DNA from 4 places in the Sporosarcina thermotolerans genome. Region 1 is predicted to be linked to each of the others. Evidence: riboswitches for the same ligand, from Rfam matches in the RefSeq annotation. Region 1 holds a riboswitch; each other region holds the start of a gene.
What was found. A riboswitch is a leader RNA that binds a small molecule or an ion and turns the genes downstream of it on or off. The one in region 1 is predicted to bind S-adenosylmethionine.

Region 2: linked by a shared signal. The riboswitch ahead of ACFPZG_RS06505 (O-acetylhomoserine aminocarboxypropyltransferase/cysteine synthase family protein) and the one ahead of ACFPZG_RS05480 (methionine biosynthesis PLP-dependent protein) in region 1 are both predicted to bind S-adenosylmethionine.
Region 3: linked by a shared signal. The riboswitch ahead of ACFPZG_RS17990 (bifunctional homocysteine S-methyltransferase/methylenetetrahydrofolate reductase) and the one ahead of ACFPZG_RS05480 (methionine biosynthesis PLP-dependent protein) in region 1 are both predicted to bind S-adenosylmethionine.
Region 4: linked by a shared signal. The riboswitch ahead of metK (methionine adenosyltransferase) and the one ahead of ACFPZG_RS05480 (methionine biosynthesis PLP-dependent protein) in region 1 are both predicted to bind S-adenosylmethionine.

The regions. Positions count from the first base shown of each region.
Region 1 covers NZ_JBHSRM010000009.1:11,269-15,704, reverse strand. The annotation lists gene ACFPZG_RS05485 (NADPH-dependent FMN reductase) at 1-563, shown strand, start outside; gene ACFPZG_RS05480 (methionine biosynthesis PLP-dependent protein) at 610-1,737, opposite strand; SAM riboswitch class I at 1,818-1,923, opposite strand; gene ACFPZG_RS05475 (DMT family transporter) at 2,061-2,399, shown strand; gene ACFPZG_RS05470 (DMT family transporter) at 2,401-2,715, shown strand; gene ACFPZG_RS05465 (CPBP family intramembrane glutamic endopeptidase) at 2,745-3,578, opposite strand; gene ACFPZG_RS05460 (ABC transporter permease) at 3,658-4,419, opposite strand; gene ACFPZG_RS05455 (ABC transporter ATP-binding protein) at 4,416-4,436, opposite strand, start outside.
Region 2 covers NZ_JBHSRM010000011.1:27,469-31,904, forward strand. The annotation lists gene ACFPZG_RS06500 (homoserine dehydrogenase) at 6-992, opposite strand; gene ACFPZG_RS06505 (O-acetylhomoserine aminocarboxypropyltransferase/cysteine synthase family protein) at 1,043-2,341, opposite strand; SAM riboswitch class I at 2,465-2,580, opposite strand; gene ACFPZG_RS06510 (glycerol-3-phosphate acyltransferase) at 2,951-3,571, shown strand; gene ACFPZG_RS06515 (hypothetical protein) at 3,690-3,854, shown strand; gene ACFPZG_RS06520 (DUF2187 family protein) at 4,093-4,314, shown strand; gene ACFPZG_RS06525 (YeiH family protein) at 4,362-4,436, opposite strand, start outside.
Region 3 covers NZ_JBHSRM010000029.1:32,303-36,738, forward strand. The annotation lists gene ACFPZG_RS17990 (bifunctional homocysteine S-methyltransferase/methylenetetrahydrofolate reductase) at 1-1,635, opposite strand, end outside; SAM riboswitch class I at 1,722-1,830, opposite strand; gene ACFPZG_RS17995 (histidine kinase) at 1,946-2,128, shown strand; gene ACFPZG_RS18000 (biotin transporter BioY) at 2,262-2,858, shown strand; gene ACFPZG_RS18005 (hypothetical protein) at 3,003-4,436, shown strand, end outside.
Region 4 covers NZ_JBHSRM010000013.1:677,991-682,426, reverse strand. The annotation lists gene ACFPZG_RS11320 (alpha/beta hydrolase family protein) at 1-254, shown strand, start outside; gene ACFPZG_RS11315 (DUF3231 family protein) at 339-842, opposite strand; gene pckA (phosphoenolpyruvate carboxykinase (ATP)) at 1,030-2,616, opposite strand; SAM riboswitch class I at 2,789-2,903, shown strand; gene metK (methionine adenosyltransferase) at 3,090-4,292, shown strand.

The sequences.
Region 1 (4,436 bases):
TTAAGGTTAAGGCGATTATAGGTAGTACAAGTTCTAAATCAGTCAATTTAGGTGTGGTTGAATTTTTAAGGAAAAAGTATGTAGGAAAATTGGAAATCACTCCTGTTTTCATCAATGACCTAACGATGTTTTCAGTGGACTTGGAAAGCAATCCTCCGGAAATCGTTACTGAATTCATGGATAACATAAGGGATTCGGACGCAATTCTTTTCGCTGTTCCCGAATACAATTACTCGATTCCTGGCGTATTGAAAAATGCCGTCGACTGGCTATCACGAAGCAACTTCGCTATAAAAGATAAGCCTGCATTCATGATCGGGGCTTCGGCGGGAGTGTTAGGTACAGTGCGTGCACAAATACACTTAAAACAAATACTTTCTAACCCGATGCTTTCACCTGCACTTTTGCCTGGAAATGATGTATTCATTGGTTCGATTCAACAAAAAGTCGATGAGATTGGACAATTGACAGACCAAGCGACGATTGATTTCTTGGATAAAGTTGTGAACAACTTTATCGAGTTTTATTCAAAGACTAAAGCGTTTGCTGAACTTCAAGCATAATTTTAAAAAATGGCCTGCCTTGAGTTGCTCAAGGCGGCCTTTTTTATTAGTTAGAAAGAACGGGGGATTTTGAAGCTGCTGTTAGGGCTTGCTTTAAGTCGTCAATTAAATCTTCAGCTTCTTCCAACCCTACGGAAAAACGCAATAGCCGTTTGTCCACTCCACGTTTTTCCCTTTCCTCCTCAGGGATATCAGCATGGGTTTGTGTCGTCGGATATGTAATGAGGCTTTCTACACCGCCGAGGCTTTCAGCAAAAGTAATAAGGTGTAAGTTCTTGAGAAACGGACCGATCCATTCGCTGTTTTGAAGTCGGAAGGAAATCATTCCACCTTTTCCTGCATAAAGGACATCCGCTATAAGCGGTTCATTTTCCAAATAGGCGACGAGCTCCTTTGCATTTGCGTCATGTTGTTTCATCCGTACATGCAATGTCTTTAATCCGCGGACGACAAGCCATGAATCGAAAGGGGATAGCGTGGCGCCAATCGCATTATGGTTTTCGCCTAAAAGATTGCATAATTCTTCCCCTTTCGCAACAACAAGTCCGGCCAATACATCATTATGACCACCGATGTATTTTGTCGCGCTATGGATGACGATATCCGCACCAAGTTCAATTGGGCGCTGATAGAAAGGCGTTAAAAACGTATTATCGACGATTAACAGCAACCCGTGTTTCTTCGCAAGCGCCGCGTATTTTTCAATATCTATTTCCAGCATAAGCGGATTCGTCGGTGTTTCGATAAAAAGTGCTTTTGTGTTCTCTGTGATAAGCCTCTCTGTTTCTTCTACATTTTGAAATGAAGTATAGAATGTCGTAATGCCATATATATTGGCATATTGTTTGAACAGACGATAGGTACCTCCGTATATGTCGTCAGGTGCAATCAGTTCATCTCCAGGCTTGAAGATGGAGAGGGAAAGTTGGATAGCTGCCATCCCGGAACTGCATGCGTAGCCTCGGTCGCCGTTTTCCAAATTGGCAATTCCTTCTTCGAGGATTGTCCGTGTTGGGTTTTTCGTCCTTGTGTAGTCGTATCCTGTGGAGAGCCCTAAGCCGTCATGTTTGTAGGCGGTGGAGAAGTGGATTGGGGGATTGACTGCTCCTGTTCTCGGATCGCTATGATTTCCTAACTGTACCAATTTCGTGTTTATGCTATGATTTGTCAACATGTCCATCTCCTTTGGTTTATCGATATAAAAAGGCCCTCTTCGAATAAGAAGAGGGCCTTCAACGGTTGTTGAGATCAATCTTCTTATCTTCAAGACGGGGTCGTCTTTTGGAATTAGCACCATGCCAAATCGAGCTGGTTGCTGAGACTTCGTCGGGCCAAATCCCTCCGTCTCTCTTGATAAGAAACAAAATATATAATTGTTGGAAAAATGATTTATCTAAAATTACCATGATTCTGTATAGATTGCAAGAGAGCTCTGAAAATAACTTTATAAATGATTTGCTATAATGGGGTCATGTTGAGTGGTGAGGGGGATTTTTATTGGCTTGGCTTTATGTTTTATTGGCGGCGATCATCGAAGTGTTTTGGGTGATTGGACTTAGGTATTCCGACTCCGCCATAGAGTGGGCGGGGACTGTTGTTGCGATCATCATCAGCTTTTACGCAATTATAAAAGCATGTGAGAAGCTGCCGTCGGGGACAGTTTATGCGGTTTTCACCGGTTCTGGAGCTGCGGCGATTGTGTTGGTCGATTTTCTGTTTTTCAATGCGGAGCTTTCCATCATGAAGGTGTTTTTCATTGCAATTATTATCGTCGGTGTTATTGGGATAAAGATGACTTCCGTTGAGTCAATCCCGGTGGAAGAGGGGGGCGAATGAAATGGCATGGGTTTATCTTGTCATCGCCAGTTTAGGCGAGATTTTCGGAGTCATGTCCATTAACTTATATTTGCAAAAGAGGTCATGGCAACGATTGATAGTAATTGTCGCTACATTTTCAATAGGATTTTATTTTCTATCGCTTGCGATGCGTGAAATTCCGATGGGGACTGCGTACCCAGTTTGGACTGGATTAGGTGCTGCGGGGGCTGTCTTGATGGGCATTTTGTTTTTCAAGGAAGCAGCTGGATGGAAACGGATCCTTTTCTTATGCTTAATCATCGGTGGGGCAGTCGGGTTGAAATTATTTGGATGAAAAAAAGGGCGATTCAGTCGCCCTTTCGCTCACTCGGATATCGTTTCAAGTGCACTCATTGCTTCTTCTCTTTTCTTCGATAAACCTTTTCCTAATTTTACTACGATATAGGCAGTTAAAATTGAACTGATAACAAGTAGGACAGACAATGTGCTAGCATTGTTAATAATATCCTCACGCGTTGCGATAACCACGCCATCGAACCATGAGGCTGGCAAAAATGAAGAGATCACAGCAAGCGTGTTGTTCAATATATGCATCAAAATCGGTAGTAAAAGGTTTCCGGTTCGCAAGTAAAGTAGACATGCGATAAGTCCGAATAGGAAAGCGCCGATCATATCGGCATGCAAAACCCCGAAAAGGATGCTCGATATCAAAATACCGCCCCACATTGATGTTTTCTTCATGAAGCGATGCAAGAAAACTCCCCGGAAGACGAATTCCTCGACAATCGGGCCCAAGATGGTGATAGCAATAATTTCAGTTACCAATAAGACGGGATTCGTAGGCATTGGCACTTCAGTCATTAGAAAATCAGCAAATGCCGGGAGTATTGGGTCAACGACAAAGACGAGCAACCAAAATGAACTTAAAGAGAGTACGATAGATACAATGACGATGCCAACTATGGCTGGACCCCACGGTTTTATCCCCTTGAAGAAAACCGTATCCCGAATCACGTTCGGATACTTATTGAAATAATACCCGAAAAAAATTGCAGGTATAATCGCATAAATAACGATATTTGCAGCAGCTCCGAAGAACTCCTCGTTAACTCCGACCCCAACTGTAAATACAACTAAAACAAGTAAACTTACAACCGATAACGCGAATAAATAACGGATTTTCATCTCTTCAAACAAGAAAACACCCCCTTGATTAATCTTAGGCGAACTGGAATGATATGTCACTATGTTATATGAATCGATAAAATAGTCTATCTCATTTTAACCGTTTCGCTCTGATCATTTGCATCCTCCCATTAAACAATGTTGGGTAAGAGAGAAATCCTAACATGATACTTGTAACGGCAGCCGTTGCCAATAGAAGAAAGAGGATGATCAGTTGGAATTGCACTGCCTGCATAGGGTCGGCGCCAGCTATTATTTGACCGCTCATCATACCAGGTAGCTGAACAAGACCAATCGTTTTCTGGCTTTCTATCGTTGGAATCAAGCTTGATTTAATGGCATTGATGAGCTGTTGATGAATGGCCTGCTTCGGCGTCCCTCCAAGAGAAAGGATCAACTCTATTTCATCGCTATTAGATTCAATTTCCGAAGAAAAACGATTCAGGAAAAGAATGGAGAGTACCATTGAATTGCCGATTAACATGCCGCTAATTGAAATGATGAATTGAGCGGTGGGTGGAACAATTTGCAGGCCGATTAAAAGACCTTGCGTTAGCAGTTCAACGGTTATAAATGTAACAATCAGTTTCCATGTAATGCCCCGAATCCCTTTCCCTTTCTTTCGAGCATTTTGCGTCGCAGCGGCAATCATTAGAACTACCATTAAGATGATGAATAAAAAGTTCTCCGAATCGAAGACGAACTTAAGTACATAGCCGACAAGCAATAACTGGATAATCGATCGTACAGTGGCAACGATCGTATCCTTTTCAAGCCCCAATTTCAGTGTTTTAGAAAGAAGCAATGGAATCAGTACGAAAATAAGGGTTAAGGATAATGCATAGTAGCTCAATTTCCTTCCCCCTTTAA
Region 2 (4,436 bases), on a different contig from region 1:
TTAAATTAATTTGGTATCAAAACAGCCTCATGTTGACGGATAATATGCAACAGATCGGCAATCATCGCACTGCCGGAAGGATACATTCCAGCCCCCGGACCTATTAGTGTCAGCGAACCAAGATATTCGGTCTCAACAATGACAGCATTATCGACTCCGTCGATATTGAAAAATGGATGATTCACACCTATTAATGCAGGGCCAACAGTGCCCTGCATTTTTCCATTCTCATTTAGCCGAATATCGGCAACATGACGATATCGATAATCTTCTTTTGACGCGTCAATCAGATCAGGCGCTTGAAGATGATCAATTCCAATAACCGGAACTTCATCCCAGTCAGGCTGTTGCCCGAAAGCAAGCGAACTAAGGATCATCAATTTACGGAATGCATCCATTCCCGTCACATCATCAGACGGATCGGCCTCCGCGAAGCCCTTTTGCTGTGCATCCAACAGCGCTTCCTTGAATGAAGATCCTTCATTCCTCATTTTAGTTAAAATGAAATTCGAAGTGCCATTCAGTATGCCTTGTATCCGTTTCACCCGATCACCCGCAAGAAGATTGGTCACAGTCCGAATAATTGGGACTCCCCCTGCTGTCGTTGCTTCAAAACCGACCTGCACATTACGGAACTCCGCATGTTTCATCAACGCAGGGCCATGTTTTGCGAACATCTTTTTATTCGCAGTAATGATATGGCAACCCTTCTCGATTGCATCGGATAAATATGTATAGGCAGGTTCTTCTCCGACAATTGCTTCAAAAACAATATCAATTGTTGGGTTGTTCAGTATATCTCGAAAATCATCCGTAATTTGAACGTCTGTTATCGACGTACGTTTTTTCATCTTATCTTTCACAAGGATGGATACGACATCAACGGTGAATCCCGTGCTTTTTTTAAGCTCTTCCCGTTTTTCTTGGAGAATCCTATATACACCTTCACCAACCGTACCAAATCCAAGTATCGCCACTTTAATCGACGGCATTCCTCAACACCCTTTCCCAGGGCGCCAGCTATTAAAGAGCAAGACGCCTGTTATTGAACAGTGACCGGTACCGCCTTTTCAATTGCCTGCTCAAGGTCCGCAATGATGTCTTCGGTTGACTCCAAACCGACTGATAGGCGAATTAATTCTTCAGCCACTCCGGATTTTACTAAATCTTCCGCTGACAATTGCTGATGCGTTGTGGAAGCCGGGTGGATGATTAATGATTTGGCATCACCGACATTCGCCACATGCGACCAAAGTGTAATATTGTCAATAACTTTGCGACCCGCTTCACGGCCACCTTTAATGCCGAATACGATGATAGAACCGAAGCCGTTTTTCAAGTATTTCTTCGCGTTTTCATATGTCGGATGATCTTCAAGACCTGTATATGTTACCCATTCCACAGATGGATGGTTCTGTAGGAATCCAGCGACTTTAACGGCATTTTCATTATGGCGTGTAACACGTAAATGAAGTGTCTCCAGCCCTTGAAGGAAGTTGAAAGCACTGTCCGGATCTAAGCAAGGTCCGAAATCGCGTAATAATTGAACGCGGAGCTTCGTAGCGAATGCAGCTGCAGCTGTATCGATTCCGTAGCGCAGACCATTATATGTTTCATCCGGCTCTGTGAATCCTGGGAACTTGCCCTTCGTCCAGTCGAATTTCCCAGCATCGACGACCACACCACCAATTGTTGTGCCATGACCACCAATCCACTTAGTTGCGGAATGGATGACAACGTCTGCTCCAAATTCGATTGGGTTCGATCCGTATGGGGACGCGAATGTGTTGTCAATGAGGAACGGGATTTCATTCTCATGCGCAATATTTGCGACCGCTTCGATATCGAGCACTTGAAGGCTTGGATTCCCAATTGTTTCTGCGAAAATAGCTTTTGTTTTTTCAGTGATAGCGGCACGGAAGTTTTCAGGGTCTTCTGCATCAACGAATTTGACAGTGATTCCGTATCGAGGAAGTGTCACGGCGAATAGATTATACGTACCACCGTAAAGGTTGCTTGCGGCAACGATTTCATCCCCTGCTCCAGCAATATTCAAAATTGAGAACGCAATGGCTGCCATTCCGGAAGATAGTGCTACTGCAGCAGTGCCACCTTCAAGTAGGGCGACTCTTTCTTCAAAAACAGCAACAGTTGGATTTGTAATTCGCGTGTAAATATTGCCTGCTTCTTGCAGACCGAAAAGGTTTTGGGCATGTTCAGTGTCACGGAAGACGAATGCGGTTGTACGGTGGATCGGCACAGCACGGGAACCAGTCACAGGATCCGGCTTTTGCCCGCCGTGTAAAAGAAGAGTTTCAGGTTGAAGTTGTTTGTTAGTCATTTTAATTACCTCCAGTGGATTTTTTAAGATGAAAATAGTTCAATGCGGAGGCGTTGGGGGTTTTTGGAATAAAAAAAATAACCCCTTTCGCTAAGAGAAGGGTTACGCTTTCGCTTATTCCTCCTCTTATCTTTCAGACCGTTCGCACGAATCTGTAGGAAGTAGCACCTTTGCAAGTTCATCACTTGCCGGTTGCCGGGCATCGCAGGGCCTAGTCCCTCCGCCGCTCTTGATAAGAGTTTGGGTATTCAGTTTTTCATCTTGTTGTTCAGTATAGGAGACTCTTTTTTAAAAGTCAAGGGGGCAAATTTATTTTTTCTGAAACTTGCGCTTTGTCATTAATGTTATGATAATTTTAATTGTAGGGTTATGGGGGCGTATTCATGGGCGCGTGGAGTGGGTTCTTGAGCGCTGGAACGGTATCTTGAGCGCGTGACTCGAGTTGTTGGGCGCGGAAACGAAATCTTGAGCGCGGGCCATGGGTTCTTGAGCACGGAAACCGATTCTTGAGCGCGGGCCATGGGTTCTTGAGCACGGAAACCGATTCTTGAGCGCGTGCCATGGGTTCTTGAGTACACTATTAAAAAATTCTTTCTCGGGGGATTTTATATGACTTTATGGATCATTAGTATTGTAGTTTTGGGATATATAGTAGGTTGCTTGCATGGATCGACAATCGCGCGATGGATTTCCGGGGTTAATCTGAAAGAGACAGGGGTTAAGAATGCCGGCGCATCGAATGCGATGATTGTACTTGGGAAAAAATATGGCGCACTCGTTGCCTTGGTTGATATTGGCAAAGGGGTTTTGGCCGTAATTATTGTAAGGTTGCTTGCCGAACATTTTGGATTACCCGCGGACCAAATCACTTTGCTATTATTCATTGCGGGTGCAGCCGTGATATTTGGTCATAATTTTCCTTTCCATATGAAATTCAACGGAGGAAAAGGAACTGCAACTGTAATCGGAGTGCTATTTGCAATCGATTGGTGGTTCGGGCTTGCTGGATTGCTCTTATTCATTCTTGTTGCGCTCGCGACGGATATTCTCGTGTTTGGCGTCATCATGCTCTATATCACGCTCTTGGCAATGGCCATTTGGCTGGATGGCTACTGGCCGATACTGATATCGCTATTACTTTTCTTAATCGCAATTTGGAAGCATTTTGAAAACTTCAGGCGGATTCGTAACAGAACCGAGCCGAGGATTCGTGCATCGTTCAAGAAATAGAAGCAAACAAAAATGAAGTGATACTTTTACTACTGCACTAACATAAAAATGATAGCTCTCACACTGTAGTTACGTTGCAAGCAACTGCACGAACAGTCAGGTGAAAGGTAGGTGGAGAATGAAAAAAGTTTCGAAATGGATACAAACAAAAAGTCGTTTATTAGCTGTTGGTGCTGCGTTGGGATTAGCCTTTGCTGATTTTGATCCATCAACTCCCCCACCTGATAAACAGGTCGTGCAGCTTCAAGTACAAACAGATGATGATAAGGAAAAAACAGAATAGTCTAATAGTATGGATTGCATTTAGTAGTTGCGTATGAGTGCAAGAATGCAAATTTTTCATCTGCGGCCTGGATTCTGATTCTGCAAAGTTCGACAATTTGTGGTATACTAATAGTAGACAACTTGATTAAGATCGTTTTCGACTAGTTGTTTTCCATCATGACTTTTTTTGCTAAGGACAGACCTTGGCGTTTTTTCTTTTTAGTTTATGGTGAGAATGCACAGTAGGAGGGATTCGATTGGCTTTTCCACGTAGGGAGAAACCCGTTTCAGATTTTGTCTCGGCTCGTCATATCGACGAAGAGATTTCATTTACCCGCAATGATCATGAGGTGAATGGAACAATCCACAAGATACTCGAGAATTCGGTTATCGTGAAGATTTCCGAGGATGATGCAGAACGGATTGGTGTCGCATCCAATCTAACTGTCGTTGCACACAAGAACTACTCAGTAGGTTAATTTATACGAAAAGGGCATCTCCATGAGGAGTGCCCTTTTTCTATTCTTTATATAATAAAATACACTAAGACCGACAAACAAATGGATGTAATTGTGACCGCTATCAATGGTCTCATCGCCCG
Region 3 (4,436 bases), on a different contig from region 1:
CTCCTCGGAAAGCTTGATGCCAGGCACTTCATGATGTAAAAATTCGGCGTTCCGAATATTCGTTAGTGGCATGATACCGATGAAAATCGGTGTATCTAAATGTTTCGTTGCTTCGTAGATGTCAATAATCTTTTCTTTCGTATAGACTGGCTGTGTAATAATATAATCTGCTCCGCATTCAATCTTTTTCTCGAGCCTCTTTACCGCTCGATCAAGGACACGTACATTCGGGTTGAACGCGGCTGCTACAGAGAAATTCGCCTTTTTACGAAGCGGTTTTCCTGTAAATGAAATTCCTTCATTCAACTGCTTGATAAGCTGCAATAATTCCATGCTGGAAACGTCATAGACACTCGTTGCGCCTGGAAAATCGCCTACTTTCGTCGGGTCACCCGTGACGGCAAGGATATCGTGAATGCCTAACGCATCAAGACCCATAAGATGGGATTGGAGTCCGATCAAATTATGGTCACGGCATGTCAAATGGACAAGCGGTCGCACATTATATTCATGCTTCAAGATCGAACCCATCGCCATATTGCTAATGCGGGGGGAGGCAAGTGAGTTGTCGGCCAAAGTAACCGCATCAACGCCAGCGTCGTATAGTAGGTTTGCCCCTTCAAAATACTTATCGGTCTCCAAGTGTCGCGGTGTATCGAGCTCCACAATGACCGTCCGTTTCGTTTTTGCTTTTATATGCAGTGGTTCATATTTGACAGGGTCGGCTTCACGGATGACGATTGGTTTCTTTGGATTGACGACTTTCTCTATAATCGGGGGCAGACCTCTTAATTGCTTTTTCGCGGCGGCGATATGCATTGGTGTCGTTCCGCAGCATCCCCCGATAAGACGGACGCCCTCTTCGCGGAGTAATGTTGCCGCCCGACCGAAATAATCTGCTTCGGACGCATAAACGATTCTGCCGTCTTCTACATCGAGCAAGCTTGCATTCGGTGCAGCGGACAGGAACGCATGCTTCGGCAAGGTCACATTGTCAAAAGCTTGGATCGTATGGTAAGGACCTAATCGGCAGTTGACGCCAACAATGTCTGCCCCTAACGACTCGAGGCGATGAAGGGCATCATTTAATTGCAATCCATTCTGAAGAATTCCTGGTTCATCCATCGAAACTTGCGCGATAATCGGCAAATCGGTCATCTTCCTTAGCTCTGTGACGACCATTGATAACTCTTCGAAATCATAATACGTTTCCAACAACAATCCATCGGGTTCGCCGGTAAGCAGCGCGTCTGCTTGTTGTTGAACATACTTCAGCACTTCTGAAGTTGATGCATCACTTTTACGGATGCCAAGTAGTCCCCCGATTGTCCCAAGGACATACTGATTTCCGGGAGCTGCCGCCCGCTTTGCAATACGGACTGCCGCCTCATTGTATTCTTTCACTCTATCTTCTTGGCCATAACGGGCAAGCTTAAGGAAATTTGCGCCATACGTGTTCGTCTGGATGATATCAGCGCCTGCAGCAATATAATCCCTATGTATCTTTTCGATGATTTCAGGTTTCTCGACATTCAATTCTTCATAACAAAAGTCAATCCCGTATGAATAAAGCAAAGTTCCCATTGCTCCATCTGCGACAAGTACTTCGTTTTGCAATCGATCAAGTAATTTCAAGCCCTTCATCCTCCCGCTCTAATATAAAAATAAAAAAGCCTTCTTGAAATAGAAGGCTTTTAAAAAAACGCGATAATTCGCTATCCTTCTCATCTGTCAGGTCATATAAACCTGCTGGAATTAGCACCTTACCGATTACAACGGCTGGTTGCTGAAGCTTCGACGGGCCAGTCCCTCAGCTTCTCTTGATAAGAAAATATTAATTTAGTTGTTAGAATAATTTAAAACATCATACCGTTAAATGTTTAATACGTCAATAGATGAATTATGATAGAATGGGCATACGAACAAAAAATAGAAGGTGAATACGTTGAGGATTTTCAAGTTTTCAATTCCAATTGCACTTCTTGTTGCCGGAATTTCATGGTATATGCTCCATATAAACTTTCAGGAAGTACCAGGAACATCCAGAGTATGGATATCGATAGGTGCTGCTATCCTTAGCGGTACAATATCCTATTTTTTATTCCCAAAAAGTGAAGATAAAGAATGATTGAAGAGGAATCGATAGCCGGAATGCTGTCGATTTTTTTATATACCTATGGTTAACTTGTTTGAGAAACAGGTTGACACAATTTGAGTTAACTTTTATTCTATTGAAGATAACTCAAATTATGAGGTGGATTATGACAACAGCTAGTGTAAAAACAAAAACGGGTATGAGTGCATTCAGTATTGTCTATTGTGGGATGTTTGCGGCATTGATGATGATCGGAGCGAATATAACGTGGTTCGTGCCTTTCCTTGTCATTGGCGGAGTCCCGATAACGTTGCAAACCTTTTTTGCCGTGTTGGCAGGGCTTTTGCTTGGAAGCCGACTCGGTGCAATTTCGATGACAGTGTATATGTTCGCAGGTTTGGCGGGTGCACCTATTTTTTCAAAGTTCCAAGGGGGCTTTGGCTTCATTTTGGTACCGACTTTCGGCTTCGTTGTTTCGTTTATATTAGTTGCATTTGTAGCGGGGAAAATTGTCGAAAAGTACGGCAGTTTACGAAGTTATGTCGTTGCAGGGCTTGTTGCCCTTGTCATAAATTACGTAATCGGGACGAATTGGATGTACTTTGCATACAAGCTGTGGGCTGCGGCTCCAGATGCATTCAGTTACGGAGTTGCTTGGATGTGGATGGTACCGCCACTTCCTAAGGATATTTTACTGTCGATACTTGCTGGGATTTTCGGACACAGGATGTACAAAGTATTAAGGGTTAGAAGGACGATATAAAAAGGACAATCCGTACAGCTTCAATTGTGCGGATTGTCTTTTTTTATTATGATTGCGATAAATTTTCTAAAATAAAAATGAATCTAATGGCAAGTTCATTCGTATAGTAGGTGAGTGAAAATTTTATAAGAAAAGAGTGTTTGCATGATAAATTTATTGCTATTTTCACTAGTGGTTGGAATCATATCCGCAATTATAATCGTTCCGTTCGGGTCTAAAGAAAACGGGGAAGCTGCCTTTAATAGGATTGGCGCCTTGTCCGGAGCGGTTATTCTCATAGGCTTGTTCACATTTCTAATTTATTACCTTACGAATTTGGACAGGAATTGGACGTCGCTATGGGCCATGCTGTTAGCTGCAACGATTCTTGGCATAATCTTTGCAACAGGGAAAGAGCGAAGCATTAAGGTGGTACTGTTTTTGGCGGCGCTATCCGTAAGTGCATTCATCCTTAGTGCACCACTCTTCAATGCCGATCAAAAATATGAAGCAGTGGAAATGGATCAGCAAGTGGAAATCAAAGCGTTCGATGAAACAAAAACACCTGCGAGTGTGCCGCCGCAATTTGCCCGGAATAAAATGAAAAAAGCATTCGGGCAAGTACCGAATACAAGCTATTACGAGTTGGGGCATTTACAAATCCAAAAAGTGGACGGGGAATTTGTCTATATTGCGCCAGTCGAATTTTCGGGCTTCTTCAAATGGTGGAACGCAAAAACGACACCTGGTTATTTCACAATGAGTGCGACCGATTCAGCTGACAATCCGAAGTTCGTGAAAACTGAGATGTCCTACACGCCTTCTTCATTTTTCGGCAAGCAGGTTGAACGACATATGCGGATGGCTAAGCCTGAACTGATTTTTTACGGCGATGTCCAACTTGAGATCGACGATGAGGGCAAGCCGCATTATATCCGTTCATACGGGAATTTCATCACGGCAAGGAACGGGTTCGATGTCCAGGGGATCGTCATGGTCGATCCAGCATCGGGAGAATTGAATCAGTATGCTCTCTCAGAAGTACCGGAATTCGTTGATGGAGCGGTTTCTCCGGAAGCGGTCAGCCTTCAAAACAGCTATTTCGGTAAATACGTCCACGGTTTTTGGAATTCAATCGTAGGGAAGAAAGATGTCAAGCTTCCGTCGGACGAAGGGACAGAGGCGAATGTTAGCCCTGTATTCGACGAAAATGGCCATATGTTTTACTTCACTGATTTTACTAGCCCGAAAGAGGAAGTCGATTCGATGCTTGGATATGCATTGACGGATGGTCGGACTGGAAAAGCAATTTATTACACTGGTAATTTGGAGGAGTCCTACATGGATTCGCAAGGAACACTTCAAATTATTGAAAAGAAGTTCATTGAGAAGAAATGGACCGGGGAAATGCCTGTGCTATACAACTTCTATGGTGAAGCAAGCTGGTTGACGCCGGTTCTCGATTCAAATGGCTTCTTGCAAAACTATTTCATCGTTTCAGCAGCGAATCCGGAGATTTCCGTTTATGCTAATTCTCCTAATGAAGCTTTAAGGCTTTATAAAACGGCATTACAGCGCGGTGGCAGTACGGTTGACGGC
Region 4 (4,436 bases), on a different contig from region 1:
ATAGTATGCCTGATGCTTATCGCGAGCGTACTGCATTGTTTAGGGTTGATGAAATAGATGCTCCAGTGTTAATTATACATGGAATAAAGGATGATAATGTTTCATTCGAACAGGCCGTATTATTGGAAAATGCATTAAGGGAACATAATAAATCATATAAGACTTGGTATTTTCCAGAGTATACACATTACTTTCCTGCCCTGCACAATGCTCAAATTGTAAGAGACTTATGCAATTGGATGAAGGAACAATAAATTAAGAAATCCCCTCCAGAGAATATCTCTATAGGGGATTTTAAGTATAAGCAGCTGAATTTTATTTCAGCTGCTTTTTCCTAGTTATTTGGAATGTACGTTGAGGGGTGGAGGGATGATCCATCCTTTTTTCTTATTAAGCTCTAATAATTTTGCACCGAACATAAGACGATCGGCATGGAATTTGGCGAACATCATCGCGATATCTTCACGTAAGCATTGACCAAGGACCTGACTACAGGAAACAAGTCCTTGCCCTACGTTAATGGATACCGCACCACTTATTTCTGGATCCATAAATCGTGCACCTATAGGAATCTCTTCTGCATTCGCCTTAGCACGTTCAGGCAATGATGGAGGAGGAGTCACTCCATTATCCTTTAACACCTTGTCCACAGCTTTATTCTCGGCTTTCATCATTTCAATGGCTTCCCTTAATAGTTCAATCAGATCCTCATCGCCGGCATGGTTGATGAATGCTTCATAACCACTGATCAATCCTTTATTTGCTCCCGAATATGCCCAACAACCAATTACCTCACCATAATGCATTGGCTCGTCTTTAGGATTTCCGCTTAAAATGCCCATTTTTTCTTCCCTCATTTCTTCATGTTTTCCATTAAATCATGGATCATTATTTAGTATGTGAATGAAATGCATTCCTATTCACTTTCAATCAATTGGACAATCGTTAACTTCTTTTGTAAAAAATAAAAAATGCCAAGAAAAACGTATTGTTTTTCTTGGCATATATGATACTAATAGAAAGCTTTTATTAAGCAATCGGTCCGCCTTTTAGTGTAATCTCTTCAGAGACATGACCGAATTTCTTGAAGTTTTCACGGAAAAGGTCCGCTAATTCTTTTGCTTTTTCATCGTATGCTGCAGGATCGCTCCACGCATTGCGAGGGTTCAACACTTCGCTTGGCACACCTTCAATAGCTTTTGGCATAGCAAGGCCAAAAATTGCATTTTCTTCAAATTCAACATCAGTTAATTCGCCAGCAATTGCAGCACGGACCATTGTACGTGTATGTTTCAATTCCATACGTTTACCAACTCCGTAAACGCCACCCGTCCAACCAGTGTTTACAAGGAATACTTGTGCATCATGCTCATCGATTTTCTTACCAAGCATTTCAGCGTACACAGTCGCTGGAAGCGGTAGGAATGGAGAACCGAAGCATGTTGAGAAAGTAGCCTCAGGTGCAGTAATGCCACGCTCAGTTCCTGCAAGCTTCGATGTGAAACCGCTTAGGAAGTGATACATCGCTTGTTCTTTCGTCAATTTCGAAATTGGAGGTAACACGCCAAACGCATCCGCAGTTAGGAACACGATTGCTTTCGGATGTCCTGCAACGGACGGTGTTACGATGTTTTCGATATTTTGGATTGGATAAGCTGCACGTGTATTTTCAGTTAATGAACTATCGTCATAATCTGGGATACGTGTTTCTGGGTCAAGCACAACGTTTTCAAGAACTGAACCGAATTGGATCGCTCCAAAGATTTCTGGTTCCTTTTCTTGAGACAAGTTGACGCATTTTGCGTAACATCCACCTTCGATGTTGAATACACCGTTATCAGACCAGCCGTGCTCATCATCACCGATCAACTTACGGTTAGCATCAGCGGAAAGAGTCGTTTTTCCTGTACCTGAAAGGCCGAAGAATAGGGCAACATCGCCTTCTTCACCAACGTTTGCTGAACAGTGCATAGGAAGAATTCCGCGCTCAGGAAGCAAGTAGTTCATGACAGAGAAAATCGATTTTTTCATTTCTCCTGCGTATTCTGTTCCTCCGATAAGGACAATGCGCTTCTCAAGTGATACAATGATGAAAGTCTCGGATTTCGTGCCGTCGACTGCTGGATCTGCTTTGAAAGATGGAGCAGCAAGTATTGTAAATTGTGCTTCATGTGCTTTCAATTCTTCTTCAGTAGGTCGGATGAATAGATTCTGAACAAATAGGTTTTGCCAAGCGAATTCATTAATAATTTGAATGGAAAGCTGTGAATCTTTATCAGCTCCTGCAAAGCCTTTAAAAACGAATAGTTCGTCTTTCTTTTTTAGATGGTTAATCACTTTTGTATATAATGAATCAAATAATTCACTGGAAATCGGTTGGTTAACTTTGCCCCAATCGATCTTATCTTTGGAAGAATCTTCTTCGACTGTGTACTTATCTCCAGGTGAACGGCCAGTATACTTTCCAGTTTGCGCAGTAAGTGCTCCATCTGCAGAAAGTTTAGCTTCTCCACGAGCTGTCGCTTTTTCAACTAACTCTGCCACTGAAGGCTGGATGTTTACGTTATTGCCTGAAAGTAACTCATGTAGTCCGTTTTCAATTTTCGCTGAGATCATTTTGTTCGTACCGTCCTTTGCGTGTAATCCCGAGTCACGGGTGTCATCACATTTCGTAAATAGTATAACACATTTAGAATAATAGTCTATACTAATTGAAAACACAAGCGGTTAGATCAAAAATATTTGACAAAACCACTTTCTTTACTTACTATTGTTAGATGAACGGATACTCTTATCCCGAGCTGGCGGAGGGACAGGCCCTATGAAGCCCGGCAACCTGCGCATATATACCTGCGAGAAGGTGCCAAACCTGGAGCAAGGTTGAATTCCTTGGACGATAAGAGTGAAAGGTGCTGCTTTTGAAATTCTGCCTTTCCTCATGTATATTTACGTGAGCGAAGGGCTTTTTATATTCATTTTACAGGCCCTTAATCCTTGTGTATGTTGACGTCGACTCTCTAGGCGCTGAACTTACTGGGACAATTAGAGTACCGTATCAATATTTGCAAGCTGTTAAGGAGGAAACAACAATGACAAATCGCCGACTGTTTACATCGGAATCGGTAACTGAAGGACATCCGGACAAAATGTGCGATCAGATTTCTGACGCTATTTTGGACGCGATTTTAGAGGAAGACCCAAATGCACGCGTGGCGTGTGAAACGACAATTACAACAGGATTAGTTCTTGTTATAGGTGAAATTACAACAACTACCTATGTCGACATTCCGAAAGTTGTACGGGATACAGTGAAAGAAATCGGGTACACACGTGCTAAATTCGGATTCGACTGGGAAACTTCATCTGTTTTAACTTCGATTGACGAGCAGTCCCCAGACATCGCGGCAAGCGTGGATCAGGCGCTTGAAGCAAGAGAAGGAACAATGACAGATGCGGAGCTTGACGCAATCGGAGCTGGTGACCAAGGATTGATGTTCGGTTTTGCATGTAATGAAACACCTGAACTCATGCCGATGCCTATTAGTTTATCCCATAAACTTGCCCGCCGCCTTGCTGAAGTACGTAAAGAAGATATTCTTACTTATCTGCGTCCGGACGGAAAAACACAAGTAACAGTAGAATATGATGAAAATAATAATCCTGTCCGTATTGACACGATTGTTATTTCGACTCAACACTCTCCTGATGTGACACTTGAAGAAATTCAAAGAGATTTGAAAGAACAAGTTATTCAGCCGGTCGTCCCTGCGGAGTTATTAGATGAAGAAACTAAATACTTCATCAACCCTTCAGGCCGTTTCGTTATCGGTGGCCCACAAGGGGATGCAGGATTGACGGGACGTAAAATCATCGTTGACACATACGGCGGCTATGCACGTCATGGCGGTGGTGCATTCTCCGGGAAGGATGCTACAAAAGTGGACCGTTCCGCTTCATATGCTGCGCGCTATGTTGCGAAGAATATCGTTGCAGCTGGGCTTGCGGATCGTTGTGAAGTGCAATTGGCATATGCAATCGGTGTGGCGAAGCCAGTTTCTATTTCGATTGATACATTCGGAACAGGTAAAGTAGAGGAAAGCAAGCTTGTGGAAATCGTGCGTGAGTTATTCGATTTACGCCCTGCAGGCATCATTAAAATGCTTGACCTTCGCCGTCCAATTTACAAACAAACAGCAGCCTATGGCCATTTCGGTCGTACAGACGTTGAACTTCCTTGGGAGATCACGGATAAGGCGGAAGAATTGAAGGATAGAGCTGGATTGTCTAATTAATAATTGGATGATTGAATAAAGAGACAGGAAGAATGGAGAAATCCAGCCTTCCTGTTTTTTATTTTGGTGAAAGGAGAACTCCTGAGCGAAGAACGAGAACTTTTTAAGTGGAAAGGAGAACTCTGCGACGAAGAACGAGAACTC